Regions from separate parts of the Streptomyces sp. RKAG293 genome, predicted to be linked through region 3. Evidence: riboswitches for the same ligand, from Rfam matches in the RefSeq annotation. Region 3 holds a riboswitch; each other region holds the start of a gene.

Region 1 (3,241 bases), 1.8 Mb from region 3:
CCCCGACGGGCACCCGCGTACCGGTTCGCCGCCGCCGGGCCTGACGGTTTGACCACAATTGCCGCGCAGACCCGCTTTTGGCCGCTACACGCCGGCGGGGCTGTTGCCCGGAGTGGGCTGTACCGCGGTCTTGAGCGGGACCGCGGGGTCGGCGACGAGGCCCGGGTCGAGGTGGGCGCCGCGTTCGATGAGTTTGCGGCCCTGCGCGAGGTCGCGCGGGCGGCCGACGGCGAGCAGCGCCGCGAGCACCCCGTCCCGCAGCCAGCAGACGGACCAGGCGGGCCCCGTCAGGTCGCCGCGCAGCAGCATGGTGTCGGTGGCGGAGTGGTGCCCCGCGTACTGCACGAAACGGCCGAACTGCTCGGACCAGAAGTACGGGACCGGGTCGTACACCTCGTCGCCGCCCAGCACGTTGGCGGCGGCGGCGCGCGGCCCCTGGACCGCGTTGTCCCAGTGGTGGACGAGCAGCCGCTCGCCGAAGCGCCCGGACGGGAAGGACGCGCAGTCCCCCACCGCGAAGACATCGGCGACGGAGGTCCGCAGCCGGTCGTCCGCCAGCACCGAGCGGTCGGGTCCCAGCGCGACGCCGGAGCCCGCCAGCCAGCCGGTGGCCGGCCGGGCGCCGATGCCGACGACGACGGCCCCGGCCCGCAGCCGCCTCCCGTCGGCGAGCAGCACCGCGCCGGGTTCGACGGCCGCGACCGCGGTCCCGGTGATCAGTTCGGCGCCCGCGTCCGCGTACCAGCCGCGCATGTGGTCGGTGACCGAGCCCGGCAGGACTCCGGCCAGCGGCCGGTCGGCCGCCTCGACGACGGTCACCGCGCAGCCCGCCTGGCGGGCCGCCGTGGCGAACTCGGCGCCGATCCAGCCCGCCCCGACCACGACGACATCGCGCTTCTCGTCGAGCACCGGCCGCAGCTCGGCGGCGTCGTCCAGGGTGCGCAGCATGAAGACGCCCGGGATGCCCTCGCTGCCGGGCAGTGCCACCGGATGGGCGCCGGTGGCGAGCACCAGCCGGTCGTACCGGACCGTTCCCTCGTCGGTGACCACGTGCCGTTCCTCGGGGCGCAGCGCGCTCACGTGCCGGCCGAGCAGCAACTCGACGCCGAGGCCGTTGAAGTCCACGTCGAAGGGCGAGCCCTCGGCCGTGCCGAGGAGTACGGACTTGGACAGCGGCGGGCGGTCGTACGGTGCGTGCGGTTCGGCGCCGAGCAGCGTGATGTCGCCGCGCCACCCCTGTTCCCGCAACGACACAGCGGTCTGCACTCCGGCCATCCCGGCCCCGACGATCACTGCGCGCTCGGCGCTTGGCTGGCTCACACGATCACCGTAACGCCCCGATGATTACCGGCAGGCCACCAGTGCGAAATCCGATCCCCCTGTCTCGCGCTCCCCTCTCGCCCACCCCGTGCTCCCTTACCGCTGCTCGGGCCCGCGTACTAGGGTGGCGGGGCTAACGCACTCGCGGGAGCCCGGACGTACCGGGCTGAGAGGGCGGCTGACCGGCCGCCGACCGTACGAACCTGATCCGGGTCATGCCGGCGAAGGGAGGAGCGGGACACTCATGCATCCATCTCGCCACCGCTACGACGTCCTGGTCGTGGGCGGCGGAATCATCGGACTCGTCACGGCCTGGCGCGCCGCGCAGCGCGGGCTGCGCACCGCGGTCGCCGACCCGGCGCCGGGCGGCGGCGCCGCACACGTCGCGGCCGGCATGCTGGCGGCCGTCACCGAGCTGCAGTACGGCGAGCAGACGCTGCTCGACCTCAACCTCGCGTCGGCCCGCCGCTATCCGTCCTTCGCCGCCGAGCTGGAGGACGCCACCGGGCTGGGCCTCGGCTACCGGCGGTGCGGCACGCTCGCCGTCGCCCTGGACGCCGACGACCGCGCCGACCTGCGTGAACTGCACACCTTCCAGACGTCGCTGGGGCTGCGGTCCGAGTGGCTGTCCGGCCGGGAGTGCCGCCGGCTGGAGCCGATGCTGGCGCCCGGTGTGCGGGGCGGCCTGCGCGTCGACGGCGACCACCAGGTCGATCCGCGCCGGCTGGCCGCCGCGCTGCTGCGCGCGGCCGAACTCGCGGGTGTGGCACTGCACCGGAACTCCGTGACCCGGATCGAGACCGTCAGGGACCACGCCACCGGCGCGGTGCTGGACGACGGCACCGTGCTCGCCGCCGAGCAGACCGTGCTCGCGGCGGGCAGCCGCAGCGGCGTTCTGCCGGGCATCCCCGAGCACGCCCTGCCGCCGGTCCGCCCGGTCAAGGGGCAGATCCTGCGGCTGCGCATCCCGCCCGGCTACGCGCCGTTCCTCTCCCGCACGGTGCGGGCCGTGGTGCGCGGCGGCCATGTCTATCTCGTGCCGCGCGAGAACGGCGAGCTCGTCGTGGGCGCGACCAGCGAGGAACTCGGCTGGGACACCACGGTCACCGCGGGCGGCGTCTACGAACTGCTGCGCGACGCCCACGAGCTGGTGCCGGGGCTCACCGAACTGCCGCTGGTCGAGACCCTCGCGGGGCTGCGCCCCGGCTCCCCCGACAACGCCCCGCTGCTCGGCCGCAGCGCGCTGCCCGGTCTGCTGCTGGCCACCGGCCACCACCGCAACGGTGTGCTGCTGACCCCGGTGACCGGCGACATCATGGCCGAGCTGCTCACGACGGGTTCGGTGCCCGAGTCGGCCCGGCCCTTCTCCCCCGCACGCTTCACGCTTCAGGAGCAGCCCGCATGACCGTCTCCGTCAACGGTGAGGCCCGCGAGATCACCGAGGGCCTGACCCTCGACCGGCTCGTCGCCTCCCTGACCGCCGCCCCCTCGGGCGTCGCCGCCGCTCTCAACGAGACCGTCGTCCCCCGCAGCCGCTGGACCACCACCGCACTCGCCGACGGCGACCGCGTCGAGGTCCTCACCGCCGTCCAGGGAGGCTGATCCCGTGCCGCACCCCCCGCACACGGCCGGTGCCGCCGACGACACCCTGCGGATCGCCGGCGTCCCCTTCACCTCCCGGCTGATCATGGGCACCGGCGGTGCGCCCAGCCTGGAGATCCTCGAACAGGCGCTGCTCGCCTCCGGTACCGAACTCACCACGGTGGCGATGCGCCGCCTCGACCCGGCGACGAAGGGCTCCGTGCTCTCCGTGCTGGGCAGGCACGGCATCCGGGTCCTGCCGAACACGGCGGGCTGCTTCACCGCCGGCGAGGCCGTCCTCACCGCGCGGCTGGCCCGCGAGGCGCTGGGCACCGACTGG
Region 2 (3,241 bases), 1.8 Mb from region 3:
CTGCGGGCCGCGATAGGGGTCGGCGTCGGCATGGGCGCGGTCATCGTCGCCTCGCTGTTCATCGTCAAGGCCGCCTTCGTCGGTGTGGTGGCGCTCGCCGTCGTCGTCGGCCTGTGGGAGCTCACCTCCCGGCTCGCGGAGAAGAAGTCCATCCGCATCCCGCTCGTACCGCTCGCGGTCGGCGGGGTCGCCATGGTCGTCGCGGGCTACGCGCGCGGCGCCGAGGGCGCCTGGATCGCCATGGCCCTCACCTCGCTCGCCATCCTCGTCTGGCGGATGACCGAGCCGCCGGAGAACTACCTGCGGGACGTCACCGCCGGCATCTTCGCCGCCTTCTACGTGCCCTTCCTCGCCACCTTCGTGTCGATGATGCTCGCCGCGGACGACGGCCCCTGGCGGGTCCTCGTCTTCCTGTTGCTCACCGTGATCAGCGACACAGGCGCCTACGCCGTCGGCTGGCGCTTCGGCCGCCGCCTCCTCGCCCCGCGCATCAGCCCCGGCAAGACCCGCGCCGGCCTCTTCGGCGCCATCGCCTTCGCCATGACGGCCGGCGCCCTGTCGATGCAGTACCTGATCGACGACGGCAAATGGTGGCAGGGCCTGATCCTGGGCCTGGTCGCGGCGGTCAGCGCCACCCTCGGCGACCTCGGCGAATCCATGATCAAGCGCGACCTCGGCATCAAGGACATGGGCACCCTCCTCCCCGGTCACGGCGGCATCATGGACCGCCTCGACTCCCTCCTCCCCACCGCCCCGGTGGTCTGGCTGCTCCTGGTCGTCTTCGTCGGGACCGGCTGACCTCCGCGCGTCTGCGACACTGGTAGCACCATGCCTGTACCCGGAGAACTCACCTTTGCCGTGCCGCGTGGGGCCAAGAAGCCCCCGCGGCACCTCGCCGACCTGACCCCTGCCGAGCGACGGGAGGCGGTTGTCGAGCTGGGCGAGAAGCCGTTCCGTGCCAAGCAGCTGTCGCAGCACTACTTCGCGCGGTACGACGACGACCGGGCCGCCTGGACGGATATTCCGGCGGCGTCGCGCGACAAGCTCGCGGACGGGTTGCTGCCCGAGATGATGTCGGTCGTGCGGCACATCAGCTGTGACGACGACACGACGCGCAAGACGCTGTGGCGGCTGTTCGACGGGACGCTCGTCGAGTCGGTGCTGATGCGGTACCCGGACCGGGTCACCATGTGCATCAGTTCGCAGGCCGGGTGCGGGATGAACTGCCCGTTCTGTGCGACGGGGCAGGCGGGTCTCGACCGTAATCTGTCGACCGCCGAGATCGTGCACCAGATCGTGGCCGGGATGAAGTCGCTGCGGGACGGCGAGATCCCCGGTGGGCCGGCCCGGCTGAGCAACATCGTGTTCATGGGCATGGGCGAGCCGCTGGCCAACTACAACCGTGTCATCGGCTCGATCCGCCGGCTGACGGACCCGGAGCCGGACGGGCTCGGACTGTCGCAGCGCGGGATCACCGTGTCGACGGTCGGGCTGGTGCCGGCGATGCTGCGGTTCGCCGACGAGGGCTTCAAGTGCCGGCTCGCGGTGTCGCTGCACGCCCCGGACGACGAGCTGCGCGACACCCTGGTGCCGGTCAACACCCGCTGGAAGGTGCGCGAGGTGCTGGACGCCGCGTGGCACTACGCGGAGGTGTCCGGCCGCCGGATCTCCATCGAGTACGCGCTGATCAAGGACATCAACGACCAGGCGTGGCGGGCGGACCTGCTCGGGCGGCTGCTCAAGGGCAAGCGCGTGCATGTGAACCTCATCCCGCTCAACCCCACCCCGGGGTCCAAGTGGACGGCCTCGCGGCCGGAGGACGAGCGGGCGTTCGTGCGGATGCTGGAGTCGCACGGGGTGCCGGTGACCGTCCGTGACACGCGTGGCAGTGAGATCGACGGAGCGTGCGGGCAGCTGGCGGCCTCCGAAGGCTGAGACGCCTGCCGGGCGTCAGCGGGCCCGCTGCTATCGTGGCGCTCGTAGATTCGTACAAATGAACATTTCCGACAGGGGAGCGCACCAGCGCTGAGAGTGCGGCCACCGGCGAAGCCGGTGCGGCCGCAGACCCTCGGACCTGATCCGGGTAATGCCGGCGTAGGGAGTCAACCGCTCATGAACACCAACCTTCGGCGCGCCGCGACAGCGGTCGTGGCCACCGCCCTCGGCGCCACGGCGCTGGCCGCCTGTGGCGGCTCCGGCGACAAGGCCGACGGCTCGAAGACGGCGACGCCGTCGAAGACCGTCACCCTCGTCAGCCATGACTCCTTCGCCGCCTCGCCCGCGGTGCTGAAGGAGTTCACCAAGGAGACCGGCTACACCGTCAAGGTGCTGGCCGGCGGTGACGCGGGCGCGGCCGTGAACCAGGCGATCCTGTCGAAGGGGCACCCGCAGGGCGATGTCTTCTTCGGTGTCGACAACACGCTGCTGTCGAGGGCCCTCGACAACGACCTGTTCACGCCGTACGAGGCCAAGGGCCTGGACCAGGTCCCGGCGGCGCTGCAGCTCGACAAGGACAAGCACCGGGTCACCCCGATCGACTCCGGCGACGTCTGCGTCAACTACGACCGCAAGTACTTCGACGCGCACAAACTGGCCGTTCCGGCGACCTTCGACGACCTGATCAAGCCGGAGTACAAGAACCTGCTGGTCACCGAGAACTCCGCGACGTCCTCGCCGGGGCTGGCCTTCCAGCTCGGCACGATCGCGAAGTACGGCGCCGACGGCTGGCAGGACTACTGGAAGAAGCTCAAGGCCAACGGCGTCGAGGTCGTCGACGGCTGGGAGCAGGCGTACAACGACCGCTTCTCCGGCTCGGCCGGCGGCAAGGGCAAGGGCGACAAGCCGCTCGTCGTCTCGTACGCCTCCAGCCCGCCCGCCGAGGTGCTGGGCGTCAAGCCGCAGCCGGCGCAGGGGCCGACCGGCGTCGCGACCGGTACGTGCTTCCGGCAGATCGAGTTCGCCGGGCTGCTCAAGGGCGGCAAGAACGACGCGGGCGGCAAGGCGCTGCTGGACTTCCTGCTGAGCAAGACGTTCCAGCAGGACATGCCGCTGCAGATGTTCGTGAACCCGGCCCGCCAGGACGCGGCGCTGCCCGCCGAGTTCACCAAGTACGGCGTGAAGATCGACACCCCGCCGACCGTGGCACCCGACGAGATCGCCAAGAACCGTGACCAGTGGGTCAAGACATGGTCCTCGCTCGTCCTGAAGTAGGGACTCCGGAAGCGGCTCCCGGGGAGCCGCG
Region 3 (3,241 bases):
GCGCCTCGTCGTTGGCGTCCGCGATGGAGCCGGGGCGCAGGCCGTCGCCGAGCGAGTACGTGACGTCGTAGGAGGCGAGGATGTCGCAGAGCTCCTCGAAGTTCTCGTAGAGGAACGACTCCTTGTGGTGCGCGAGGCACCAGGCGGCCATGATCGAGCCGCCGCGCGAGACGATGCCGGTCTTGCGGCGGGCGGTGAGCGGGACGTAGCGCAGCAGCACGCCGGCGTGCACCGTCATGTAGTCGACGCCCTGCTCGGCCTGCTCGATGACGGTGTCCTTGTAGACCTCCCAGGTCAGCTCCTCGGCCTTGCCGTCGACCTTCTCCAGCGCCTGGTAGAGGGGGACGGTGCCGATGGGCACGGGGGAGTTGCGCAGCACCCATTCACGGGTGGTGTGGATGTTGCGGCCGGTGGACAGGTCCATGACCGTGTCGGCGCCCCACTTGGTGGCCCACGTCATCTTGTCCACCTCCTCCTCGATGGAGGAGGTGACCGCGGAATTGCCGATGTTGGCGTTGACCTTCACCAGGAACCGCTTGCCGATGATCATCGGCTCGATCTCGGGGTGGTTCACGTTCATCGGCATCACGGCCCGGCCGGCCGCGATCTCCTCGCGCACCACCTCGGGGGAGACGTTCTCGCGGATCGCGATGTACTCCATCTCCGGGGTGATGTCGCCGCGGCGGGCGTACGCGAGCTGCGTCACCGCCTGTCCGTCCCGCCCCCTGCGGGGCACCCGGGGGCGGCCGGGGAAGACCGCGTCGAGGTTGCGCAGACCGCCGCGGGGGGAGGTGTGCTTGATCCCGTCGTCCTCGGGGCGGACCGGGCGGCCCGAGTACTCCTCGGTGTCGCCGCGGCCGATGATCCAGTTCTCCCGCAGCGGCGCCAGGCCGCGGCGGACGTCCGTGGTGACGTTCGGATCGGTGTACGGCCCCGACGTGTCGTACAGCGTCACGTCACGGCCGGTGGTGAGGTGCACCTGGCGCACGGGGACCTGGATGTCCGGCCTGGTGCCGGTCAGGTAGCCCTTGTGCCAGCCGGGCTCGCGCTTCTCCGCAGCGACGGACGGCTCCGCCGAAACGGGCTTTTCCGTCGAAACGGACTGAACGGAGACAGGCATGCGTGCATCCTGCGTGGTCATGAGACCCAACTCCCTACGCCGGCATTACCCGGTAACAGGTTCAGCGGTCGGCGCAGTTCTTCAGCGCCCTCTCAGCCCGGTGCTCCGAGCTCCCGCGATTGCAAAGGTGCCCCCACGGTAGCGGGTGCGGACGAACGCACACCAGGGGGTCTTGCGATGATCGGCCCGTGGACACCCCCCAGGCGTCGCCGCACGCGCACTCGCACACCCACGGTCACGGTCCGGTGCCGCCGGTCTCGAAGCACCTCCGCAAGGTCATCGCGGTGGTTCTGGTCCCCTTCGCCGCAGCGGTGCTCGCCGGGCTGATCGTGCTGTGGCCGGGTGGAGTGCCCCCGCACGCGCGCACCGGGGTCGGTTTCGACCAGCAGACACAGCAGGCGCGGGTCACCAGGATCGACGACGTCGACTGCGCCGAGGCGAACACACAGTCACCGGCGCAGTCCACACCCGGCGCCGCCGCCTCCCCGCCGGAACGCTGCGAGAAGGCGACCATCGAGGTCACCACGGGCAAGGACCAGGGCCGGACGTTCACCGAGATCGTGCACCCCGACCAGACCCGCCGCTACACGGCGGGCCAGGGCGTGGTGGTGGCGTACGCACCCGACGCTCCGAAGGAGCTGCAGTACGCGGTGACCGATGTCGACCGCGGCTTCCCGCTCGCGCTGCTGGCCGGGATCTTCGCCCTCGCGGTGATCGCCGTCGGCAGGATGCGCGGTCTGATGGCGCTGATCGCGCTGGTCATCAGCTTCGCGATCCTGACGCTCTTCATCCTCCCGGCGATCCTGCACGGCCACGATCCGCTGCTGGTGGCGGTGATCGGCGGCAGCGCGATCATGCTGATCGCGCTCTACATGTGCCACGGACTCAACGCCCGTACGTCGGTGGCGGTGATCGGCACGCTGTGCTCGCTCTTCCTGATCGGGATCCTCGGCTCGGTCTTCATCTCCTGGGCCCACTTGACGGGCAACACCTCGGACGAGACCGGGCTGATCCACACCCTCTACCCCGGCATCGAGATCAAGGGCCTGCTGCTGGCCGGCATCATCATCGGCTCGCTGGGCGTCCTGGACGATGTGACGGTCACCCAGACCTCGGCGGTGTGGGAGCTCAAGGACGCCGACCCCGGCGCGAGTTGGCGCAAGCTCTACGGAGCCGGCATGCGGATCGGCCGGGACCACATCGCGTCGGTGGTGAACACCCTGGTGATGGCGTACGCGGGTGCGGCGCTGCCGCTCCTGCTGCTGTTCTCGGTGGCGCGCAGCGGGGTGCTGCGGGTCGCCGGCAGCGAGCTGGTGGCGGAGGAGATCGTCCGGACGCTGGTCGGCAGCATCGGCCTGGTCGCGTCGGTTCCCCTGACGACGCTGCTGGCGGCGCTCGTTGTCAGTGCCGACCGGCACAATACGAGGACAAGCGTTACGAAGACGGACGGACCGAAGACGGACGGACCGAGGGCGGGGGAACCGAGGGCGGGCGGACCGAGCGCGGGGGACACTCTCCCCGCGAGGACCGGCGGCGGTCACCGGCGCCGGGGGAAGTAGCGGCAGGCCGTACTCGCGGGGGCGGGTGGCGGCGGCGGGTTGTGACGGGGAACGGGGGGACGATGGCCGGGATGATCGGGCTGCAGGGCAGGGTGACGGGGCGGATCGGCCCAGGGCTGGTCGGCGAGGTGATCGTCCAAGTACGGGGCGGCGCCGAGGCGTTCCTCGCGTATCCGGTCACACCGGGCGAGCGCATGGAGACCGGGACGCAGATCGTGGTCGTGGAATACCAGGCCCCGCGGACGGTCTACGTGGCCGCCGCCTTCGGCTGAGCGGGGTTCCGACTCCGGCTGAACGGGCTTCGCGCGTCGGCTGAGCGGGCTTCGTATCAAGACTGCGCCAAGGTTCCGTCAGGGTGTTCACCACGGCCTTGCGCGGGAGCACACTCGCGATCGTCAGGCCCCGCATGGGGGCCGCTGTAAGGGGGCGTATGCCGATGATCATCGGCGTCGTGGCGGGACTCGTTCTCGCCGCAATCATCATCGTGATCGGGCTGTTCAAGCTGATGTGGCGGGTCGCGGAGCCGAATGAGGCGCTTGTCATCTCCGGTTCCCGGCACCGC

The links. A riboswitch is a leader RNA that binds a small molecule or an ion and turns the genes downstream of it on or off. The one in region 3 is predicted to bind thiamine pyrophosphate.
Region 1: linked by a shared signal. The riboswitch ahead of thiO (glycine oxidase ThiO) and the one ahead of thiC (phosphomethylpyrimidine synthase ThiC) in region 3 are both predicted to bind thiamine pyrophosphate.
Region 2: linked by a shared signal. The riboswitch ahead of LNW72_RS28565 (thiamine ABC transporter substrate-binding protein) and the one ahead of thiC (phosphomethylpyrimidine synthase ThiC) in region 3 are both predicted to bind thiamine pyrophosphate.

The regions. Positions count from the first base shown of each region.
Region 1 covers NZ_JAJOZB010000001.1:2,803,770-2,807,010, forward strand. Annotated here, with positions in the region: gene LNW72_RS12375 (FAD-dependent oxidoreductase) at 85-1,275, opposite strand; TPP riboswitch at 1,455-1,568, shown strand; gene thiO (glycine oxidase ThiO) at 1,565-2,725, shown strand; gene thiS (sulfur carrier protein ThiS) at 2,722-2,922, shown strand; gene LNW72_RS12390 (thiazole synthase) at 2,927-3,241, shown strand, end outside.
Region 2 covers NZ_JAJOZB010000001.1:6,408,048-6,411,288, forward strand. Annotated here, with positions in the region: gene LNW72_RS28555 (phosphatidate cytidylyltransferase) at 1-798, shown strand, start outside; gene rlmN (23S rRNA (adenine(2503)-C(2))-methyltransferase RlmN) at 829-1,935, shown strand; TPP riboswitch at 1,999-2,118, shown strand; gene LNW72_RS28565 (thiamine ABC transporter substrate-binding protein) at 2,113-3,210, shown strand.
Region 3 covers NZ_JAJOZB010000001.1:4,611,027-4,614,267, forward strand. Annotated here, with positions in the region: gene thiC (phosphomethylpyrimidine synthase ThiC) at 1-1,141, opposite strand, end outside; TPP riboswitch at 1,135-1,247, opposite strand; gene LNW72_RS20440 (YibE/F family protein) at 1,309-2,679, shown strand; gene LNW72_RS20445 (hypothetical protein) at 2,751-2,951, shown strand; gene LNW72_RS20450 (flotillin family protein) at 3,110-3,241, shown strand, end outside.